4 regions of the Kitasatospora viridis genome follow, and region 3 is predicted to be linked to each of the others. Evidence: riboswitches for the same ligand, from Rfam matches in the RefSeq annotation. Region 3 holds a riboswitch; each other region holds the start of a gene.
What was found. A riboswitch is a leader RNA that binds a small molecule or an ion and turns the genes downstream of it on or off. The one in region 3 is predicted to bind magnesium.

Region 1 (5,324 bases), 2.4 Mb from region 3:
GCCACAGCGGCGCCGTCGGCATTCCGCCGCACCTGCTGCTCAGCCCCGGCGGGCCGCTCTACCCGACTGACCGCGCCCGCACGGTGACCGTGGCCGACCCGCCCCTGGGCTCCAGCAACTCCTTCGGAGTCGAGATCCGGATCCGGATGCGGGGCGGGACCGTCATCTGGAGCGACCTGATGTACCCCGGCGCGGACCGCGCGCCCATCTGGGAGGTGCGCTTCGAGCTCGCCCACTACCTGACCGAGCTCGAACGCGCCCACTCCCGCTGGGGGAACGCCGGTGGTTCGTAGGACCCCAGAGCGCCATTCCGGGCAGCCTGACAGGGCACCCTTGGGACGTCGATCCTGGTCAGGAGCGGTCGCGGCGCTCACGTTGTCGGCGAGCGGGCTCGGTTAGGCTGCCCCGCATGGTCGAGGGACAGCGGGAGCACTGGGAACGGACGTACGACGAGCATCCGGAGATGTACGGGCCGGAGCCGTCCGAGCCGGCGGTGCACGCGGCCGAGGCGTTCCGTGCGGCTGGTGCCCGCGAGGTGTTGGAGTTGGGGGCCGGGCACGGGCGGGATGCGCTGTACCTGGCCCGGGCCGGGTTCTCGGTGACCGCTGCCGACTTCAGTCCCGTCGGGCTCAACCAGCTCGCCGATGCCGCGGCGCATGACGGGTTGTCGGGTCGGCTGCGCACCGTGGCGCACGATGTGCGCACGCCGCTTCCGCTGGCCGATTCCTCGGTGGACGCCGTCTTCGCGCACATGCTGCTCTGCATGGCGCTGCGCACCGCGGAGTTGCACGCGCTGACCGCCGAGGTGCGCCGGGTGCTGCGGCCGGGCGGCAGCTTCGTCTACACCGTGCGCCACACCGGCGACGCCCACTACGGCGCGGGCACCGGCCACGGGGACGACATCTGGGAGCACGGCGGCTTCGCCGTGCACTTCTTCCCGCGCGAACTGGTGGACGCCCTGGCCGAGGGCTGGGACCTGCGGGAGGTCCAGCCGTTCGAGGAGGGCGCCCTGCCGCGCCGGCTGTGGCGGGTCACGATGTCGCGCGAGTCGAACCAGGGTCTGGTCTGACCGGTCCCGCCGATCCTGCGCAGGCGCAACATAGGCGCACCATAGGCGCAGGATCGGCGGGGCGCGCGCCCTAGGCCGCCGCCTGCACGAGGCGCGGGTCGTACTTGTAGCCGACCTGACGGACCGTCGCGATCGCGTCCCGGTGGCCCGGGCCGAGCTTGCGGCGGATCCGGGCGATGTGGGTGGCGATGGTGCGGGTGTCGCCGTTGTCGGGGCGGCCCCAGATCGCCTCCATCAGCTGGCCGCGGGAGTGCACCCGCAGCGGGCTGGCCACCAGGTGGGCGAGCAGTTCGAACTCCAGGAACGGCAGCTCTATCGGGCGCCCGTCCACCAGGACGGTGCGCTGGTCGACGTCGACCACCAGGCCGGGCAGCTCGGTCCGGGGAACGTCGGGGTGGTTCGCCGAGAAGACGACGTCGAGTCGGGGGTAGCGGATGGCCATGTCGAAGCTCCTTGGGTGGTGCGGGTTCAGCGGTCGGCGGTCCAGCGGCAGGCCAACCGGGTGGCCCCGTCGGCGGCGGTGACCGACTCCCAACGGGCCCGCAGCCGACGCGAACCGCCCTGCGGCCCGTCGGGGGTGACGGCGTGCAGCACCGGACTGTCGAACGGGCTCTCAGCGAGGCGCTGGACGGCCTGGGCGAACGCGGCGCGCAACGAGCGGGTGCGCGGGCGGCTCAGCTGGACGGACTGGAACGAGGCAATGACGGACATCTGGTGTCACCTCCGTGACCGGGTCTGCGGGCATGCCGAACACGCCCATGGACAGAACTGATGGGGGAAAAGGGAGTTGAGTGGGTGTCAGTGGGCGAGGGCGGACTGCACCAGCTTGATGACGACCAGGATCATCGCGATGAACAGGTACCCGCGCAGGGCGCCCATGCCGATCTTGCGACCCGTCGACATCACCGGCATCGTCAGCGTCTCCAGCGGCGGCATCCGCCAAGTGTCCCGGCCGGTACGGTCGATCGGGTCCTCCTTGGTCGCGGTGCGCTTGCGGGTGAAGGCGAAGCCCGCCGCCAGCACACCCACCACACCGCAGCCGGCCATGATGTCCAGGATCGCGCCCGAGGAGATGTCCGGGAACAGCACCGACGCGGTCAAGATGATCGACAGCGTCACCAGCACACCCACCACCGCGGACGTGAACGCGTTCGTCTTCGGCCCGTTCGTCCACGGCCCCAGCACCTGACGGTCGTTGCACAGCAGCAGCAGGAACACCGACGCCGACGGCAGCAACACCCCCGCCAACACCTGCACACCCTGCGTCAACAGACCCAGCGTGTGGTCCGAGGCCACCAGCACGATCCCCGCCGCCGCACACACCAGACCCGCGTACACCGCGTAGAACCCCTTCGCCCCACCGATCCCCCGGTGCAGCGAGTGCTTGATCCCGAACACGTCACCGATCGCATAAGCCGTCGACAGCGACACCGCGAACGCACCGATGATCGAGGCGTCCAGCAGCGCGATCGCGAACAGCACACCCACCAGCTTGCCCGCGTGCGCCTCCAACCCCCTGGCCACCCCGGCCGCGTCCGAGAACTGCCCGAACCCGTCCGTGCCCGCGAACGCCGCCGCCGCGAACCCCATCATCGCCGCCGCACCCACGACCACGATCACGATGCCGATCCACAGATCGACCTTCTCGTACTTCATGAACCGCGGCGTGATCCGCTTGTCGATCACGTAGCTCTGCTGGAAGAACAGCTGCCACGGCGCCACCGTCGTACCCACGATCGAGATGATCAGCAGCATCACCGTCGCCAACTGCCCCGTACCGCCCGGCATGTTGGGCACCACGAAGTCGTGGCCCATCTGCGAGCTCTTCGGGTGCACCATGAAGTAGATCGGGACCAGCAGCAGCGAACCCGCGCACAGCGCCACCGCGATCCGCTCGAACCGCCGGAACGAACCCGTGAACGCCGACGCGATGATGATCGCCGCCGCCAGCACCACCGACGCCACCTTCGGCAGCCCCAGGTACCCCGCCGCCAGCGTCACCCCGATGAACTCCGTCACCAGCGTCAACGCGTTCAACAGGAACAGGTCGATCACACTGAACGCGCCCCAGAACCTCCCGAACCGCTCCAGGATCAGCCGGGCGTGCCCCACCCCGGTCACCGCACCCAGGCGCAGCACCATCTCCTGGTTCACGTACAGCACCGGAACCAGCAGCAGCAGCGTCCACAGCAGGCTCGTGCCGTAGTTCTGCCCCGCCTGACCGTACGTCGAGAACGCACCCGCGTCGTTGTCCCCGACCATCACGATCAGGCCCGGCCCCACAATGGCCAGCAACGTCTTCAACTTCGCCGACAACCCCTTGCGCGGAGCGTCGTCGTCCAAACGAATGGTGCCCAGAGCACCCTTGATGTCACCGATGTGCGCGTCGTCCAGAACGGCGGCGCGGGGTGCCGGAACCCCGGCGGTGAGGTCGGTCTTGGTGGTGATGTCGGTCATGGCAGGCCTCCCTGGCCCCCCGATGACGGGGGAGGTCGGTGGCAGGCAGCAGCGATCCGCCCTGCGAGGGCCGTCCGGGCAGCACGAACTGACGTCGTGTCGGACGAAGGCGCAGAGAAGGTGGTTACCGCGTGCCGTAGGAGTACGAGGACAGGCGGGGGTAGGGGCAACTGTGGCCCGGACTACTGCAGTCCATGTCTCTCGCCTCCTCCCGGTCGCACACGCCCCGTGGCGTGTGTCATCGACACGGCAAGGAGTTCGCCAGTGCGCACGACGGCCTACTGGCTCACCCCAACTCGTCAGAGCTTTGGCACTTCACGGCGTACTCCCACCGGAGTGGGCAGCCACTTGGGATCAACCCTTAGGTCGGGAAGATCTGTCCTGACCCTGGGCGTCTCTCGACGTCGTGGGGTCAGTGGCCTGTGTCCGCGAAGACGCCTCACCGAACGAGGTGCCTGTTTTTGGATCCACTGCAAAACCACAACAAGGTTACTCCATGTTCGGGCAACCACTTCAGCCCTTTACGGAGTTTTGACGACCTGATTGCTACTCAGGCGGTCGGGTGCCCGGGCCGGCCGGGCCGAACTGCGCGGCGTGCTCGGCGATCCGGCGGACCGCGTCGACCGGCAGGTCGAGGTGCTGGGCCAGCCACTCGGGGCGGTGGCCCTGCACCGCGAGCAGGTAGGCGGTGTGGATCCGGGCGTCGTACGCCACCTCGGGCGAGGTGGTGGCGGCGAAGTCGCGGGCGTCCAGCAGGTAGAGCCGGGCCGCGCCGTCGCGCAGGGTGAGCCGCAGACAGCCGCGCGGCTGCGGGCCCCGGTCCTGCGGGTGGTGCTGCGGGTGGTGCTGCGCTGCGGCCGGCTGGTGCCGGACGTGTCGCGCGATGGTCAGGATGGACATGGCCAACCTCCGGTGTGCGCACGCGAGTTGACGGTACGTCGAGGACGCCGTCGACCAGCGTTGATCGAACGGGATGCCGGAAGGCGGTCGCCACTATAGCCACCGTTTGTGTCGTCACCGCCGCCTTGACAGCGTTCGCGAGAGCTGGGCCGTACTGTTCGCCGCGGCGCCCGTCTCCGATCCCGGCGCCGCTGTGACGGGGCGTCGACTCCGCAGGGTGGGCCCGCTCCGTCAGGCGGCCACCAGTGGGCGCACCCGCCGGGCCGGGCTCCGCTCCGGGCGCCAGATCCGCGCCGCCGCGACCGCCGCGACCGCCGCGAGGGCCCCCTGGGCGAGCACCGCCGCCGCCAGGCCCGCCGTGGCGCCGAGCCAGCCCGCGAGCGGATAGGTGAGCAGCCAGCAGCTGTGCGAGAGCGAGAACTGGGCGGCGAACGCGTCGGCCCGCCGCTCCGCGCTGACGCAGCGTCGGATCAGCCGGCCCGCCGGCGCGTTGACCGAGGCACAGGCCGCGCCGAGCGCCGCCCACACTGCAAGCAGCGTCGGCCACTGCCAACTCCCGCGCCCGCCGGCCATGGTGAGGCCGGTCAGCGGCACGAAGAGCGCCGCGATCGCGAAGCCGCCGCCGAGCAGCACGACCCGGTCCGACACCCGCTCCAGCACCCGGGGCAGCAGCAGCGCGGCCGTCATCGACCCGGCCCCGTAGGCGCCCAGCGCGAACGCCACCGCGCCCGCTCCCAGGTGCAGTTGGTGCCGCACGTACACCACGGTGTTCACGTAGACCACCGCTCCCCCGGCCGCCACCGCGAGGTTGAGCGCGAGCAGCGCCCGCAGCCGGGGTTCGCGCCAGAGCAGCCGCACCCCTGCGGTGGACCGGGCCAGCGCCCCGCCCTCGACCGGC
Region 2 (5,324 bases), on a different contig from region 3:
GACTCGGCCGCCGAACTGATCGCCGACCGCGGATTCCGCCGGCTGCACATGACCGAGATCGCGACCGTGGCCGGAGTCAGCAGGCAGACGGTCTACAACGAGTTCGGCTCCAAGGAGGGCCTGGGCCAGCAGCTCTTCACCCGCGAGCTCGACCGGATCGCGCTCGGCATCCTGGCGCAGCTCGACGCCAACCGCGGCCGGCTGCGCGCCGCCACCGAGGCGGGCGTCGGCTTCATCCTGCGCGAGGCGGACGTGAACCCGCTGCTCAGAGCGGTGCTGACGGCCGATCGGGACGAGGAGAACGGGCTGCTCGCCTACCTGACCACCCGCTCCGGCGCCGCCTTCGACACCGTCTCCGAGCTGCTCACCGGCTACACCGAGGAGGTCTGGCCGGACGTCGACCCGCTCTCCCGCTCGCTCGCCGTGGAGGCCGTGGTGCGCCTCACCGCGAGCCACCTGCTCCAGTCCTCGGCGGACCCCGAGCAGTCCGGGCGCGCCGAGGCGGTGCGGCGGATCGCGGAGATCGTCATGCGGGTCTCGGGGGTGGTCGACCCCGAGCCGGAACCGACCGATGCGGAACCGACCGGGCCGGAACCGCCTGCCCCGGCCGGAATCTGACGGCACCGAATTCCGCTACCCGCCGTTTCGTTTATCCGGTTCCGCTGATCCCTTTCCGGCTGCCATTTCCGCTACGCCCCGTATCGCTTTTCCGCTCGGCGAATTCCCGCTTCAGGCGGAGGGCGCCGGCACCGGGGACAGCGTCGGGCCGGTCGGCAGGGGGCCGAACGCGCCCAGCGGCCAGACCCGCAGGCCGATCCGGCCGCTGACGGTGGCCAGGTCGCCCCAGCCGTAGCTGCGCGCGTCGTCGGAGCCGTCGGGGTTGTCGCCCAGGAAGAACAGCTTGCCCGGCGGCACCGCCTGCGCGTGCGCGGTCGCGTCCCGGCGGCCGTCCGGCTGGCAGCAGTTGCTGCTCCGGTGCGCCTGCCCCGGCCAGGTCGACTGGTCCACCCGGTACCACTGGCCGCTGCCGCCGGGCTGGACCAGCACGGTGAACGGGTCCTGCGGGGTCGAGTCGATCTCCACCCGGTCGCCGGGCAGGCCGATCACCCGCTTCACGATGGTGGTGTCCCGCCCGGGGGCGCGCAGCAGCACCACGTCGAACCGGCGCGCCGTGCCGCCCGTGCCCGGGACGGTCAGCAGGCGCTGCCCGTTGGCCAGCGTCGGCTGCATGCTGTGCCCGTCGACCCGCACCGCGAGCGCCGCGACCGCCACCGCCAGGGCCGCGCAGAGCCCCACCGACACGCCCAGCGCGACGAACAGCACCCGCCGGACCCGCCGGCCACCTTCGCCCCGTGCCATCGCACCCCTCCGGACTCGTGCGCCAAGACCGCCAAGACCGCCGAGCGTGCGGGCTGCGCCGCGCGGCCGTCAAGTACCGCGCACGGCCGGGGAACTGACCGGCGGCCGGCCCTGGCGTGTCACGGCCTCCGGCTCGCCGGGCACATGTCAGACTGGCGCGTCGGCCGGGCCGCAGGTCATGGGGGATATGGGGGGCGGCGTTCGCACCGGGTGGCCGCACACGTGGCAGTCCTGCCAAGAGTTAAGATCCAGTCGCGCGTGAAGCACACGAACGAGTGCCGCGGCGGTCGGCGGAAGCGGGGGAAGCATGGAGGTCCGGTTCGGCGTGTCCACAACCCTGCCGGGTCGTCAGCACGTGAAACCAGCCGCCCCGGAGCTCACGCGCTCAAGGAGGGGATCACGCTGAAGAACGACTACGCCCAGCCCGGTGCCACGATCGACACGGCACCCGGCGGGCTCGACGGACCCGCCGCACCACCTCTCGAAGCGCCGTCACTCGAAGCACTGCCGGCCGCCGCGGCGCGGCGGCCGTGGTGGCGCCGCGCCCGGTGGGAACTGCTGCTGCTGGTGTACGCGGCCTACGACGGCAGCCGCCTGCTCGCCAGCAGCAGCCTGCCGCAGGCCCAGCAGCACGGCCGTGACCTGCTCGCCGGCGAGCGGGCCCTGGGCCTGAGCCCCGAGCACTGGCTCAACCGCCTCTTCGCGCAGCACCCCTGCCTGGGCGTGCCCGCCGACTTCGCCTACGCCACGCTGCACTACGCGGTCACGGCGGGCGTGCTGTTCTGGCTGTGGCGCTACCGCCGCGAGCACTACGTGCGCGCCCGCACCTGGCTGGTGCTGACGACGACCCTCGGGCTGGTCGGGTTCATCGCGTTCCCGACCGCGCCGCCACGACTGCTCGACAACTCGTCAGGGTTCGTCGACGTGCTGGCCCTGCACTCCTCGCTCGGCTGGTGGAGCGGCGGGGGCGGCGTGCCGAAGGGGCTCGCCGCGATGACCAACGACTACGCGGCGATGCCGAGCCTGCACGTCGGCTGGGCCCTGTGGTGCGGGCTGCTGGTCTTCCGGCACAGCCGCAACCGCGTGCTCCGCGTGCTCGGGCTGCTCTACCCCGCGACCATCGCCGTCGTGGTGATGGGCACGGCCAACCACTACCTGCTGGACTGCGTGGCCGGCGTCGGGGTGACACTGCTCGGCCTCCTGGGCACCCGTCAGCTGTCCCGGCTGGGCAGGTGGTTCGGCGCCCGGCGCGCCCCCGGCCGAGCCTGACCCGACCACCGACCCGGGTGCTCGAACACCGGGGAAAAGGTCAAGACTTCGTAAAGGTGTTTAGTGACCCGCCGGATCGGGTCTAGGCTTGGCGAGGTTTGAAAGGCACCTCGTTCGGTGAGGCGTCTTCACGGACACAGGCCACTGACCCGACGACGTCGAGAGACGCCCAGGTTCAGGACAGGTCTTCCCGACTTAAGGGTTGACCCCAAGTGGCTTCCCGCGCCCCGCTATGGGCCCCCGGCCGGCGGTCGGGGCAGGGATCACGCCGTGGAGTGCCAAAGCTCTGACGAGTTGGGGTGAACCGGCACCACTGCGGCCGCGCATCGCGGCTGCGCCGGTGAACTCCTTGCCGAGTCGATGACGCGCGCCACGGGGCGCGTGCGACCGGGAGGAGGCGAGAGACATGGATTGCAGTAGTCCGGGCCACAGTAGCCCCTGCCCCCGCCTGTCCTCGTTCTCCGTCGGCATGCGATAACCACCCTCCCTGCACGCTCTTCTGACGGAGCGTCAGACCCGCGCGGTGCCGCCGCCGCGGGTCCCGGTGGTGCGCGCCCGGCGGCCGCCCTCCCGACAAGGAGGTGCCCCCGTGCACACCCTGACCACCCTCGACTTCCTCACCCGCCTCGCCACCGGCGTCGGCTGCGGCGCCCTGATCGGCGTCGAGCGCCAGTGGCGCGCCCGGATGGCCGGCCTGCGCACCAACGCCCTCGTCGCCGCCGGCGCCACCCTGTTCGTGCTCTACAGCGAGGCCGTCGGCGACGCCACCAGCCCCACCCGGGTCGCCTCCTACGTGGTCTCCGGCATCGGCTTCCTCGGCGGCGGCGTCATCCTGCGCGACGGAGCCGGGGTGCGCGGCCTCAACACCGCGGCCACCCTGTGGTGCTCCGCCGCCGTCGGCGTGCTGGCCGCCTCCGGGCACCTCGACCTGGCCCTGCTCGGCACGCTCACCGTGCTCGCCGTGCACCTCGTGCTGCGCCCGGCCGGCCGGCTGCTCGACCGGGCGCCCGCGAGCGGGACCGACCCGGACGCCACCGTCCGCGCCACCGTCCACCTGCGGTGCGACCGCCGCTCCGAGAGCCACGTCCGCGCCCTGCTGCTGCAGGCGCTCGCCGGCTCCGGCCTGGCCCCGACCGGCCTGCGGGCCCGCCGGGAGCGCGAGGACACCGCCAGCCTGCGGGCCACGGTCGCCATCACCGGCGACGTCGCCGCGGCGCTGGAGCAGGTGGTCTCCCGGCTCTCGCTCGAACCGGGCATCCAGGACCTGCACTGGCACCTGGAGGAGGAGCCCGACCGCACCGAGCAGGAGGCGCTCGCCTGACCGGGCGCGCTCCGACCCCCGAAATCCCTACCCCGGAAAGAGACATCCATGATCACCGCGCTCGACCACGTCCAACTCGCCGCGCCGCCCGGCACCGAGCCGCTGCTGCGGGCGTTCTACGGCGACGTGCTGCAGATGGCCGAGATCGCCAAGCCCGCCCCGCTCGCCGACACCGGCGGCTGCTGGTTCGCCGCCGACGGCGGACGGGTGCGCATCTACCTCGGCATCGAGGAGGGGTTCCGCCCCACCCACAAGGCCCACCCCGGACTCGCCGTCAGCGAGATCGACGAGTTCGCCACCCGCCTCGGCGAGCTCGGCGCCCTGGTGGTGTGGGACGAGACCCTGCCGCCCAGCCGCCGGTTCTACACCCAGGACCCGGTCGGCAACCTCCTGGAGTTCGTCGAGAGCGCGCCGCAGTCTTAGGACCGGTCAGGCTCCCGGTAGCAGGAAGGCCAGGAAGCGGGTGCGCACGGCGCAGAAGACGACAGCGATGATCGTCAGGTCGACGCTGGTGTTGAACCAGAAGCCGCGCGGCCCGAAGACGAAGGGCACCAGGAAGATGAAGAAGCTCTGCGCCACGTAGACGTAGAGCGAGTTGCGGCCGAAGGGCAGCAGCACCTTGCCGACCGTGCGCGCGATCGGGGCCTCGAAACGGCGGATGAGCACGTAGGTCCCGGCCGCGCTGACCGGTGCGATCACCGGGCGCAGCAGGCCCAGCCGGTTGTTCTGGAACAGCTCGTTGTACAGCGGCGAGCTGGTCCACTCCGGGTGGTAGAGCAGCACGGTGCCGGCGGCGTAGATCAGCACGGCGGCCAGCACCAGGGCCCAGCGCAGCGTCAGCCGCCGGCGCGGTGCCAGGCGTCCGACCCAGCCGCGCAGGTCGTCCCAGTGGTAGCCGGCCACGGTGCCCAGGAAGAAGTAGACGCCCCACTGCAGGAACGGGCTGGCGGCGCCGGTGGCGAACTGCGAGGGCAGCACGTAGCCGGCGTACGCGAGCAGCACCACCAGCGCGGCGAGCCGGCGGGAGAGCAGCCAGACGGCCAGCGGCACCAGCAGGAACATCGGCACGTAGAAGGTGAGGAAGTCGGCCCAGCCGTAGGTGTAGCGCAGCATCGCGGCCCGCCAGAGCAGGGCCGCCGGGGAGGAGCCGGTGTCCAGGCCGACCTTGACCGCGGTGACGCCGCGTGCCGCGGCCAGCCGTCCGATGCAGGTGAACAGCAGGGTCAGCGTCACGGCGACCAGGTACAGCCGGCCGGCCCGCTGCCAGGAGTTGCGCGCCATCCGCGCCGCCCCGTGCCGCTCCAGGTCGCGCCGGCGCAGCATGCCGACCAGCAGTCCGGCGATCAGGAAGAAGTTCTCCGCCTCGGAGACCAGC
Region 3 (5,324 bases):
GAAGTACTTGAAAAGCTCCTGCACCTGCCGCTTCCGTGCCCCGGCGACCCGACGCATGGTGGTCGTGAACGAGCTGGATCCGGTCGCGTGGAGAGCCGTGACGCCACGTCGGTACAGATCACCGAGGAGGGACAGCGCGATGACGCTCTTCCCGGTACCCGGGCCGCCAGTGATGACGACGACCTCCTTGTGGTCGGACTGCTGCGCCTGACGGACCGCGCGCAGCACCAGCTCGTAGGCGACCCGCTGCTCGTCCAGCAGGACGAACTGCTCGCGCTCGCGCACCTCTTCGGCGGCGACCGCCATCAGCTGCTTGGACGGTGCCACCTTGCCCGCGAGCAACTGGTCCGCCGCCTCGGCACCAGGGACCGGCTTCAGCTTCGAGCGGAGGTACTGGATGAACTCCCCCCGGCGGGCGGCGGTGAAGAGCCGACCGCGCTCGTCCTGCTCCACCTCGTAGAGGCCTTGGACGCCGAACTCCGTCGCGTTGTGGAGGAAGGCCACTCCGGAGAGTCGCTCGGGATGGGCGGCGAGTGCGCCGTTGAAGGAGATGAGGTAGTCGCAGTAGCCGCGGACCTGTTCGATGGGATTCAGTACCGGCTGGGTGTACGCGTCGACCCGGCAGAGCAGGGGCTCGCCGTCCTCGGGGACTGCGTTGCTCCACTGCTTGAGCTCGACCACCACGTACGACGGTTCGCCCGTGCTCGGGTGGACGCCGGCGAGTATCACATCGGCTCGCTTGCTGTTGAGCGGAAGCGAGTACTCAAGGAGCACCTCCACCATGCCCAGCCCGGCGTCCAGGAGAGCGTTGGTCAGGGCCGGAATGCTCCGCTCCCAGGAACGCACCTCGGACGGGCTGGGCTTGTGGCCGTGCTTGTGGACGAACTGATCGATGAGGCGAATGAACAGTGATCCGGCCAGGTTCTCGGCGGCGACCGCGGACGCGGAGTCGCGGAACAGCAAGGAATGCTCCCAGGCAGCACGAAGTGACTCGTGCGGGTGGGGGCATGTCCCTGGTGGGAAGCCCGGCGGGCCGCGCTGATGACAGTCCCAAACCTACAACGGGAGCCCGAGCTCGTACCCGAACGCCTTGCGAGAGAGCCACCATCCACCGAAAGCAGTTGGTGTCGCGAACGGTTGGCGCAGGCGAGAGCGGGAGGGCGCAACTGGTGATGCGTCAGATCGCTTCCCCCGCAGTGGCCCAGTACGCCTCCCGGAGCCGGTCCAGCACCGGGTGGGCGGCCGGGAAGGCGTGTCCGTCGATGGCCGTGATCGGCCGTACGCCGATCGCTGTGTTGGTGGCGAACGCCGCGTCGAAGCGTTCGGTCAGCCGGTCCAGGGGGACGGGCACGGTCTCGTGGTCGGGGTGCAGTTCGCAGAGCAGCCGCATGGTCACGCCGTCCAGTACGTCGGCGCAGGGCTTGACGAGTTGCTCGCCGCGGACAAAGCCGATGTTCCAGGTGGCGCCCTCGCAGACCAGGCCGTCGGGGGTGGCGAAGAGGGCGTCGTCCCAGCCCTCGCGCTGGGCGGCGCGGCGCAGTCGCAGCGCGCCGTAGAGGCCGACGTGCTTGATCCGGGAGTCCTCGCGGCGGTACGGCGTCGAGCGCACCCGCAGGGGCGGCGGCTCGGTGCCGCCGGCGGGCCGGGTGCTGATCAGCAGGTGCGGGTCGGTGGCGGCGGCCGGGTGGCCCAGGTCGAAGCCGGGGTCGAAGACGGTGATCCGCACGATGGTCGGCGCGGGCGCCTGCGCGAGCGCCGTGCGCAGCTGACGGCGCACCAGTTCGAGGTCCAGCTCGGCGTCGAAGAGTTCGGCGCAGTCGCGGCGCAGCCGTTCGAGGTGGTGGACGAGTCCGCGGACGGTGCGACCGTCCTCGGTGTGCATGGTGGTGAAGTGGCCGTACGGGGTGAGGGCGAGCACGGCCAGCTGGTCGGCAGCCACCGGGCGGCCGTCGAGGAGGATCATGGCGGCCAGCATTCCACCGGCGGGCCCGAGCAGGAAGCTCATCGGCCGCCGTCCGGGCTCCCCCACCCGCGATGCGTTCCGTGTCACAGGTCAAGGTTTGGTAAATACGTCAAGGAGGGGTGACGGGGGACGCTACGCTTGACGAGGTTTACGGCGCGTTCGCCGCGAACCGGAGAATCGAAGGCACCTCGTTCGGTGAGGCGTCTTCACGGACACAGGCCACTGATCCCAACCGTCGAGAGACGCTCCGGATCAGGACAGATCTTCCCGACCTAAGGGTTGATCCCAAGTGGCTTCCGGCCGTTGCGCTGGATCACGCCGTGGAGTGCCAAAGCTCTGACGAGTTGGGGTGTACCTGCCTGCCCGTGGCGGGTTGGTCCGCTCCTTGCCGTGCTGTCATGCGCCATCGCGCGCACCGGCCGGGAGGAGGCGAGAGACATGGATTGCAGTAGTCCGGGCCACAGTTGCCCCTACCCCCGCCTGTCCTCGTACTCCTACGGCACGCGGTAACCACCTTCTCTGCGCCTTCGTCCGACACGACGTCAGTTCGTGCTGCCCGGACGGCCCTCGCAGGGCGGATTGCTGCTGCGTGCCCCCGAACTCCCCCTGACGCAGAGGGGGCTGAGGGAGGTTCACCATGACCGACACCATCACCACCACGAACCCGACGCCGCACGCCGCCGTCCTGGACGACGCGCACATCGGTGACATCAAGGGTGCTCTGGGCACCATTCGTTTGGACGACGACGCTCCGCGCAAGGGGTTGTCGGCGAAGTTGAAGACGTTGCTGGCCATTGTGGGGCCGGGCCTGATCGTGATGGTCGGGGACAACGATGCGGGTGCGTTCTCGACGTACGGTCAGGCGGGGCAGAACTACGGCACGAGCCTGCTGTGGACGCTGCTGCTGCTGGTTCCGGTGCTGTACGTGAACCAGGAGATGGTGCTGCGCCTGGGTGCGGTGACCGGGGTGGGGCACGCCCGGCTGATCCTGGAGCGGTTCGGGAGGTTCTGGGGCGCGTTCAGTGTGATCGACCTGTTCCTGTTGAACGCGTTGACGCTGGTGACGGAGTTCATCGGGGTGACGCTGGCGGCGGGGTACCTGGGGCTGCCGAAGGTGGCGTCGGTGGTGCTGGCGGCGGCGATCATCATCGCGTCGGCGTTCACGGGTTCGTTCCGGCGGTTCGAGCGGATCGCGGTGGCGCTGTGCGCGGGGTCGCTGCTGCTGGTCCCGATCTACTTCATGGTGCACCCGAGGACCTCGCAGATGGGCCACGACTTCGTGGTGCCGAACATGCCGGGCGGTACGGGGCAGTTGGCGACGGTGATGCTGCTGATCATCTCGATCGTGGGTACGACGGTGGCGCCGTGGCAGCTGTTCTTCCAGCAGAGCTACGTGATCGACAAGCGGATCACGCCGCGGTTCATGAAGTACGAGAAGGTCGATCTGTGGATCGGCATCGTGATCGTGGTCGTGGGTGCGGCGGCGATGATGGGGTTCACGGCGGCGGCGTTCGCGGGCACGGACGGGTTCGGGCAGTTCTCGGACGCGGCCGGGGTGGCCAGGGGGTTGGAGGCGCACGCGGGCAAGCTGGTGGGTGTGCTGTTCGCGATCGCGCTGCTGGACGCCTCGATCATCGGTGCGTTCGCGGTGTCGCTGTCGACGGCTTATGCGATCGGTGACGTGTTCGGGATCAAGCACTCGCTGCACCGGGGGATCGGTGGGGCGAAGGGGTTCTACGCGGTGTACGCGGGTCTGGTGTGCGCGGCGGCGGGGATCGTGCTGGTGGCCTCGGACCACACGCTGGGTCTGTTGACGCAGGGGGTGCAGGTGTTGGCGGGGGTGTTGCTGCCGTCGGCGTCGGTGTTCCTGCTGTTGCTGTGCAACGACCGTCAGGTGCTGGGGCCGTGGACGAACGGGCCGAAGACGAACGCGTTCACGTCCGCGGTGGTGGGTGTGCTGGTGACGCTGTCGATCATCTTGACCGCGTCGGTGCTGTTCCCGGACATCTCCTCGGGCGCGATCCTGGACATCATGGCCGGCTGCGGTGTGGTGGGTGTGCTGGCGGCGGGCTTCGCCTTCACCCGCAAGCGCACCGCGACCAAGGAGGACCCGATCGACCGTACCGGCCGGGACACTTGGCGGATGCCGCCGCTGGAGACGCTGACGATGCCGGTGATGTCGACGGGTCGCAAGATCGGCATGGGGGCCCTGCGCGGGTACCTGTTCATCGCGATGATCCTGGTCGTCATCAAGCTGGTGCAGTCCGCCCTCGCCCACTGAGGCCCGCCACGGCCGACGGGTCACGACGGCGCCCACCCCTGTCAACGGGGTGGGCGCCGTCGCTCGTTGGTGGGAGGGTGCGCTGACTGCCTGTCGCACGGGCTGTCCAAGATCCGAATATTCATCCGGCGCGGGCGGCGCAGCGGCTAGCGTGGTGGGATCCCGGACACCGCACGCGGCGCAGCGCGCCGGCAAGGAGCCTGTCATGAGTTCGAGCGCCACCGTTGCCCGTGCCCGGATACCCGGATCGAAGAGCATCACCAACCGGGCGCTGCTGCTGGCTGCCGCGGCGCAGGGCGAGACGCTGCTCGGGGCGCCGCTGGTCAGTGACGACACCCTGGCGTTCCGGGACGGGCTGCGCGAGTTGGGTGTGGTGATCACCGAGACGGCGGACGGCGACTGGCTGGTCGATGGGCTCGGCGGGGGGCCGCGCGGGCGGGCGAGCGTGTGGTGCGCCGATGCCGGGACGGCCGGCCGGTTCCTGCCGGTCTTCGCCGCGGCCGGTTCGGGTGAGTTCAACTTCGACGGCTCCGAGCAGCTGCGGGTCCGTCCGCTCGGCCCGCTGGTCGGGGCGGTGGAGGCGCTCGGCGCCCAGGTGCTGCCGGGCGAGGGCGGCGGCCTGCCGCTGCGGGTGCGCAGCACGGGGCTGCGCGGCGGCGAGCTGGTGCTGGAGTCCGGCACCAGCAGCCAGTACCTGACCGGGATCCTGCTCTCCGCCCCGCTGATGCACCGTCCGCTGACGGTCCGTGCGCCCGGCCTGGTCTCCAAGCCGTACGTCGACATGACGCTGGCGATGATGCGTCACTTCGGCGGCGAGCCTGCGGTCGGCCCCGACGGCCGGATTCAGGTGGCCGCCGGCGGCTACCGGGCCCGCGACCTGCGGATCGAGCCGGACGCCTCGACCGCCTCCTACGTCTTCGCCGGCGCCGCCGTGGCCGGGCGCTCGGTGACCGTGCCCGGGCTGGGCCGGGACAGCCTGCAGGGCGACCTGCGGTTCGCCGAGGTGCTGCGGCTGACCGGTGCCGAGGTGGAGATCGGCCCCGACGCCACCACCGTGACCGGCACCGGTGAGCTGCGCGG
Region 4 (5,324 bases), on a different contig from region 3:
TTCCGCTGATCCCTTTCCGGCTGCCATTTCCGCTACGCCCCGTATCGCTTTTCCGCTCGGCGAATTCCGCTTCAGGCGGAGGGCGCCGGCACCGGGGACAGCGTCGGGCCGGTCGGCAGGGGGCCGAACGCGCCCAGCGGCCAGACCCGCAGGCCGATCCGGCCGCTGACGGTGGCCAGGTCGCCCCAGCCGTAGCTGCGCGCGTCGTCGGAGCCGTCGGGGTTGTCGCCCAGGAAGAACAGCTTGCCCGGCGGCACCGCCTGCGCGTGCGCGGGTCGCGTCCCGGCGGCCGTCCGGCTGGCAGCAGTTGCTGCTCCGGTGCGCCTGCCCCGGCCAGGTCGACTGGTCCACCCGGTACCACTGGCCGCTGCCGCCGGGCTGGACCAGCACGGTGAACGGGTCCTGCGGGGTCGAGTCGATCTCCACCCGGTCGCCGGGCAGGCCGATCACCCGCTTCACGATGGTGGTGTCCCGCCCGGGGGCGCGCAGCAGCACCACGTCGAACCGGCGCGCCGTGCCGCCCGTGCCCGGGACGGTCAGCAGGCGCTGCCCGTTGGCCAGCGTCGGCTGCATGCTGTGCCCGTCGACCCGCACCGCGAGCGCCGCGACCGCCACCGCCAGGGCCGCGCAGAGCCCCACCGACACGCCCAGCGCGACGAACAGCACCCGCCGGACCCGCCGGCCACCTTCGCCCCGTGCCATCGCACCCCTCCGGACTCGTGCGCCAAGACCGCCAAGACCGCCGAGCGTGCGGGCTGCGCCGCGCGGCCGTCAAGTACCGCGCACGGCCGGGGAACTGACCGGCGGCCGGCCCTGGCGTGTCACGGCCTCCGGCTCGCCGGGCACATGTCAGACTGGCGCGTCGGCCGGGCCGCAGGTCATGGGGGATATGGGGGGCGGCGTTCGCACCGGGTGGCCGCACACGTGGCAGTCCTGCCAAGAGTTAAGATCCAGTCGCGCGTGAAGCACACGAACGAGTGCCGCGGCGGTCGGCGGAAGCGGGGGAAGCATGGAGGTCCGGTTCGGCGTGTCCACAACCCTGCCGGGTCGTCAGCACGTGAAACCAGCCGCCCCGGAGCTCACGCGCTCAAGGAGGGGATCACGCTGAAGAACGACTACGCCCAGCCCGGTGCCACGATCGACACGGCACCCGGCGGGCTCGACGGACCCGCCGCACCACCTCTCGAAGCGCCGTCACTCGAAGCACTGCCGGCCGCCGCGGCGCGGCGGCCGTGGTGGCGCCGCGCCCGGTGGGAACTGCTGCTGCTGGTGTACGCGGCCTACGACGGCAGCCGCCTGCTCGCCAGCAGCAGCCTGCCGCAGGCCCAGCAGCACGGCCGTGACCTGCTCGCCGGCGAGCGGGCCCTGGGCCTGAGCCCCGAGCACTGGCTCAACCGCCTCTTCGCGCAGCACCCCTGCCTGGGCGTGCCCGCCGACTTCGCCTACGCCACGCTGCACTACGCGGTCACGGCGGGCGTGCTGTTCTGGCTGTGGCGCTACCGCCGCGAGCACTACGTGCGCGCCCGCACCTGGCTGGTGCTGACGACGACCCTCGGGCTGGTCGGGTTCATCGCGTTCCCGACCGCGCCGCCACGACTGCTCGACAACTCGTCAGGGTTCGTCGACGTGCTGGCCCTGCACTCCTCGCTCGGCTGGTGGAGCGGCGGGGGCGGCGTGCCGAAGGGGCTCGCCGCGATGACCAACGACTACGCGGCGATGCCGAGCCTGCACGTCGGCTGGGCCCTGTGGTGCGGGCTGCTGGTCTTCCGGCACAGCCGCAACCGCGTGCTCCGCGTGCTCGGGCTGCTCTACCCCGCGACCATCGCCGTCGTGGTGATGGGCACGGCCAACCACTACCTGCTGGACTGCGTGGCCGGCGTCGGGGTGACACTGCTCGGCCTCCTGGGCACCCGTCAGCTGTCCCGGCTGGGCAGGTGGTTCGGCGCCCGGCGCGCCCCCGGCCGAGCCTGACCCGACCACCGACCCGGGTGCTCGAACACCGGGGAAAAGGTCAAGACTTCGTAAAGGTGTTTAGTGACCCGCCGGATCGGGTCTAGGCTTGGCGAGGTTTGAAAGGCACCTCGTTCGGTGAGGCGTCTTCACGGACACAGGCCACTGACCCGACGACGTCGAGAGACGCCCAGGTTCAGGACAGGTCTTCCCGACTTAAGGGTTGACCCCAAGTGGCTTCCCGCGCCCCGCTATGGGCCCCCGGCCGGCGGTCGGGGCAGGGATCACGCCGTGGAGTGCCAAAGCTCTGACGAGTTGGGGTGAACCGGCACCACTGCGGCCGCGCATCGCGGCTGCGCCGGTGAACTCCTTGCCGAGTCGATGACGCGCGCCACGGGGCGCGTGCGACCGGGAGGAGGCGAGAGACATGGATTGCAGTAGTCCGGGCCACAGTAGCCCCTGCCCCCGCCTGTCCTCGTTCTCCGTCGGCATGCGATAACCACCCTCCCTGCACGCTCTTCTGACGGAGCGTCAGACCCGCGCGGTGCCGCCGCCGCGGGTCCCGGTGGTGCGCGCCCGGCGGCCGCCCTCCCGACAAGGAGGTGCCCCCGTGCACACCCTGACCACCCTCGACTTCCTCACCCGCCTCGCCACCGGCGTCGGCTGCGGCGCCCTGATCGGCGTCGAGCGCCAGTGGCGCGCCCGGATGGCCGGCCTGCGCACCAACGCCCTCGTCGCCGCCGGCGCCACCCTGTTCGTGCTCTACAGCGAGGCCGTCGGCGACGCCACCAGCCCCACCCGGGTCGCCTCCTACGTGGTCTCCGGCATCGGCTTCCTCGGCGGCGGCGTCATCCTGCGCGACGGAGCCGGGGTGCGCGGCCTCAACACCGCGGCCACCCTGTGGTGCTCCGCCGCCGTCGGCGTGCTGGCCGCCTCCGGGCACCTCGACCTGGCCCTGCTCGGCACGCTCACCGTGCTCGCCGTGCACCTCGTGCTGCGCCCGGCCGGCCGGCTGCTCGACCGGGCGCCCGCGAGCGGGACCGACCCGGACGCCACCGTCCGCGCCACCGTCCACCTGCGGTGCGACCGCCGCTCCGAGAGCCACGTCCGCGCCCTGCTGCTGCAGGCGCTCGCCGGCTCCGGCCTGGCCCCGACCGGCCTGCGGGCCCGCCGGGAGCGCGAGGACACCGCCAGCCTGCGGGCCACGGTCGCCATCACCGGCGACGTCGCCGCGGCGCTGGAGCAGGTGGTCTCCCGGCTCTCGCTCGAACCGGGCATCCAGGACCTGCACTGGCACCTGGAGGAGGAGCCCGACCGCACCGAGCAGGAGGCGCTCGCCTGACCGGGCGCGCTCCGACCCCCGAAATCCCTACCCCGGAAAGAGACATCCATGATCACCGCGCTCGACCACGTCCAACTCGCCGCGCCGCCCGGCACCGAGCCGCTGCTGCGGGCGTTCTACGGCGACGTGCTGCAGATGGCCGAGATCGCCAAGCCCGCCCCGCTCGCCGACACCGGCGGCTGCTGGTTCGCCGCCGACGGCGGACGGGTGCGCATCTACCTCGGCATCGAGGAGGGGTTCCGCCCCACCCACAAGGCCCACCCCGGACTCGCCGTCAGCGAGATCGACGAGTTCGCCACCCGCCTCGGCGAGCTCGGCGCCCTGGTGGTGTGGGACGAGACCCTGCCGCCCAGCCGCCGGTTCTACACCCAGGACCCGGTCGGCAACCTCCTGGAGTTCGTCGAGAGCGCGCCGCAGTCTTAGGACCGGTCAGGCTCCCGGTAGCAGGAAGGCCAGGAAGCGGGTGCGCACGGCGCAGAAGACGACAGCGATGATCGTCAGGTCGACGCTGGTGTTGAACCAGAAGCCGCGCGGCCCGAAGACGAAGGGCACCAGGAAGATGAAGAAGCTCTGCGCCACGTAGACGTAGAGCGAGTTGCGGCCGAAGGGCAGCAGCACCTTGCCGACCGTGCGCGCGATCGGGGCCTCGAAACGGCGGATGAGCACGTAGGTCCCGGCCGCGCTGACCGGTGCGATCACCGGGCGCAGCAGGCCCAGCCGGTTGTTCTGGAACAGCTCGTTGTACAGCGGCGAGCTGGTCCACTCCGGGTGGTAGAGCAGCACGGTGCCGGCGGCGTAGATCAGCACGGCGGCCAGCACCAGGGCCCAGCGCAGCGTCAGCCGCCGGCGCGGTGCCAGGCGTCCGACCCAGCCGCGCAGGTCGTCCCAGTGGTAGCCGGCCACGGTGCCCAGGAAGAAGTAGACGCCCCACTGCAGGAACGGGCTGGCGGCGCCGGTGGCGAACTGCGAGGGCAGCACGTAGCCGGCGTACGCGAGCAGCACCACCAGCGCGGCGAGCCGGCGGGAGAGCAGCCAGACGGCCAGCGGCACCAGCAGGAACATCGGCACGTAGAAGGTGAGGAAGTCGGCCCAGCCGTAGGTGTAGCGCAGCATCGCGGCCCGCCAGAGCAGGGCCGCCGGGGAGGAGCCGGTGTCCAGGCCGACCTTGACCGCGGTGACGCCGCGTGCCGCGGCCAGCCGTCCGATGCAGGTGAACAGCAGGGTCAGCGTCACGGCGACCAGGTACAGCCGGCCGGCCCGCTGCCAGGAGTTGCGCGCCATCCGCGCCGCCCCGTGCCGCTCCAGGTCGCGCCGGCGCAGCATGCCGACCAGCAGTCCGGCGATCAGGAAGAAGTTCTCCGCCTCGGAGACCAGCAGCGAACCCCGTCCGTCCACGTCCCCGAGCAGCGAGGGCAGGTAGTCGAGGTGCACCGCCGCGAGGATCGCCACGTAGTAGCCGCGCATCAGGTCGAGGGTGACGACCCGCTCGCGTCTGGGCCCGCCCGTCCCGACCCGCGCGTTCGCCGGGACGAACCGGGCGACTCGGCCTGACCTTGGCACATGGAGGAGCGACGTCATACCGACAGTCGGCCAGACCAGTCTTTGACGGGTCTGAGAGCTGCCCTCCCGGAATCTTGAGAGATCGCCGCCCGGTGAGCTGAGATGAATGGAACCCATTGACTGGTCCAGACCAGTTCACTAGCCTTCTTCCGACCCCGCCACGGCGGAGTCCGCACCCCAACTCCCCTCCCCCACAACCGAAAGGCCCCGCACCATGACGCGACGTCTCCGTACCGCAGCAGCGCTCGCCCTCGCGCTCGGCGCCGGCCTGGTGGCCGCCGGCACCGCCGAGGCCGCCCCGGCCCCCGCGCCCGGTTACACCTGGCACGCCGAGTACTACTACCAGGACCAGTGCCAGAGCATGGGCAGCCTCGGCGTCACCAACCACCAGTGGACCGCCTTCTACTGCACCTGGACCCCGTTCAACCCCGGCTTCACCGGCTCCGGCATCCTCGGCGAGGCCGACCTCTAC

Region 1: it holds a riboswitch for magnesium, as region 3 does, so the genes downstream of both, FHX73_RS25985 (NRAMP family divalent metal transporter) here and FHX73_RS15010 (NRAMP family divalent metal transporter) in region 3, are expected to answer to the same signal.
Region 2: it holds a riboswitch for magnesium, as region 3 does, so the genes downstream of both, FHX73_RS44345 (MgtC/SapB family protein) here and FHX73_RS15010 (NRAMP family divalent metal transporter) in region 3, are expected to answer to the same signal.
Region 4: it holds a riboswitch for magnesium, as region 3 does, so the genes downstream of both, FHX73_RS30680 (MgtC/SapB family protein) here and FHX73_RS15010 (NRAMP family divalent metal transporter) in region 3, are expected to answer to the same signal.

Annotation. Positions count from the first base shown of each region.
Region 1 is NZ_VIWT01000001.1:5,785,142-5,790,465, reverse strand. It holds gene FHX73_RS26005 (hypothetical protein) at 1-293, shown strand, start outside; gene FHX73_RS26000 (class I SAM-dependent methyltransferase) at 410-1,069, shown strand; gene FHX73_RS25995 (winged helix-turn-helix domain-containing protein) at 1,140-1,511, opposite strand; gene FHX73_RS25990 (hypothetical protein) at 1,538-1,780, opposite strand; gene FHX73_RS25985 (NRAMP family divalent metal transporter) at 1,868-3,526, opposite strand; M-box (ykoK) riboswitch at 3,810-3,984, opposite strand; gene FHX73_RS25980 (hypothetical protein) at 4,073-4,426, opposite strand; gene FHX73_RS25975 (MFS transporter) at 4,658-5,324, opposite strand, start outside.
Region 2 is NZ_VIWT01000009.1:300,828-306,151, reverse strand. It holds gene FHX73_RS44360 (TetR/AcrR family transcriptional regulator) at 1-618, shown strand, start outside; gene lepB (signal peptidase I) at 730-1,359, opposite strand; gene FHX73_RS45455 (phosphatase PAP2 family protein) at 1,927-2,628, shown strand; M-box (ykoK) riboswitch at 2,731-2,934, shown strand; gene FHX73_RS44345 (MgtC/SapB family protein) at 3,218-3,949, shown strand; gene FHX73_RS44340 (VOC family protein) at 3,998-4,372, shown strand; gene opgC (OpgC domain-containing protein) at 4,379-5,324, opposite strand, start outside.
Region 3 is NZ_VIWT01000001.1:3,368,074-3,373,397, forward strand. It holds partial or broken gene FHX73_RS15000 (DNA/RNA helicase domain-containing protein) at 1-963, opposite strand, end outside; gene FHX73_RS15005 (aminotransferase class IV family protein) at 1,178-1,963, opposite strand; M-box (ykoK) riboswitch at 2,144-2,319, shown strand; gene FHX73_RS15010 (NRAMP family divalent metal transporter) at 2,601-4,244, shown strand; gene aroA (3-phosphoshikimate 1-carboxyvinyltransferase) at 4,450-5,324, shown strand, end outside.
Region 4 is NZ_VIWT01000002.1:766,714-772,037, reverse strand. It holds gene FHX73_RS47705 (hypothetical protein) at 1-9, shown strand, start outside; gene FHX73_RS47355 (S26 family signal peptidase) at 72-257, opposite strand; partial or broken gene FHX73_RS47350 (S26 family signal peptidase) at 475-702, opposite strand; gene FHX73_RS45060 (phosphatase PAP2 family protein) at 1,270-1,971, shown strand; M-box (ykoK) riboswitch at 2,074-2,277, shown strand; gene FHX73_RS30680 (MgtC/SapB family protein) at 2,561-3,292, shown strand; gene FHX73_RS30675 (VOC family protein) at 3,341-3,715, shown strand; gene opgC (OpgC domain-containing protein) at 3,722-4,870, opposite strand; gene FHX73_RS30665 (hypothetical protein) at 5,067-5,324, shown strand, end outside.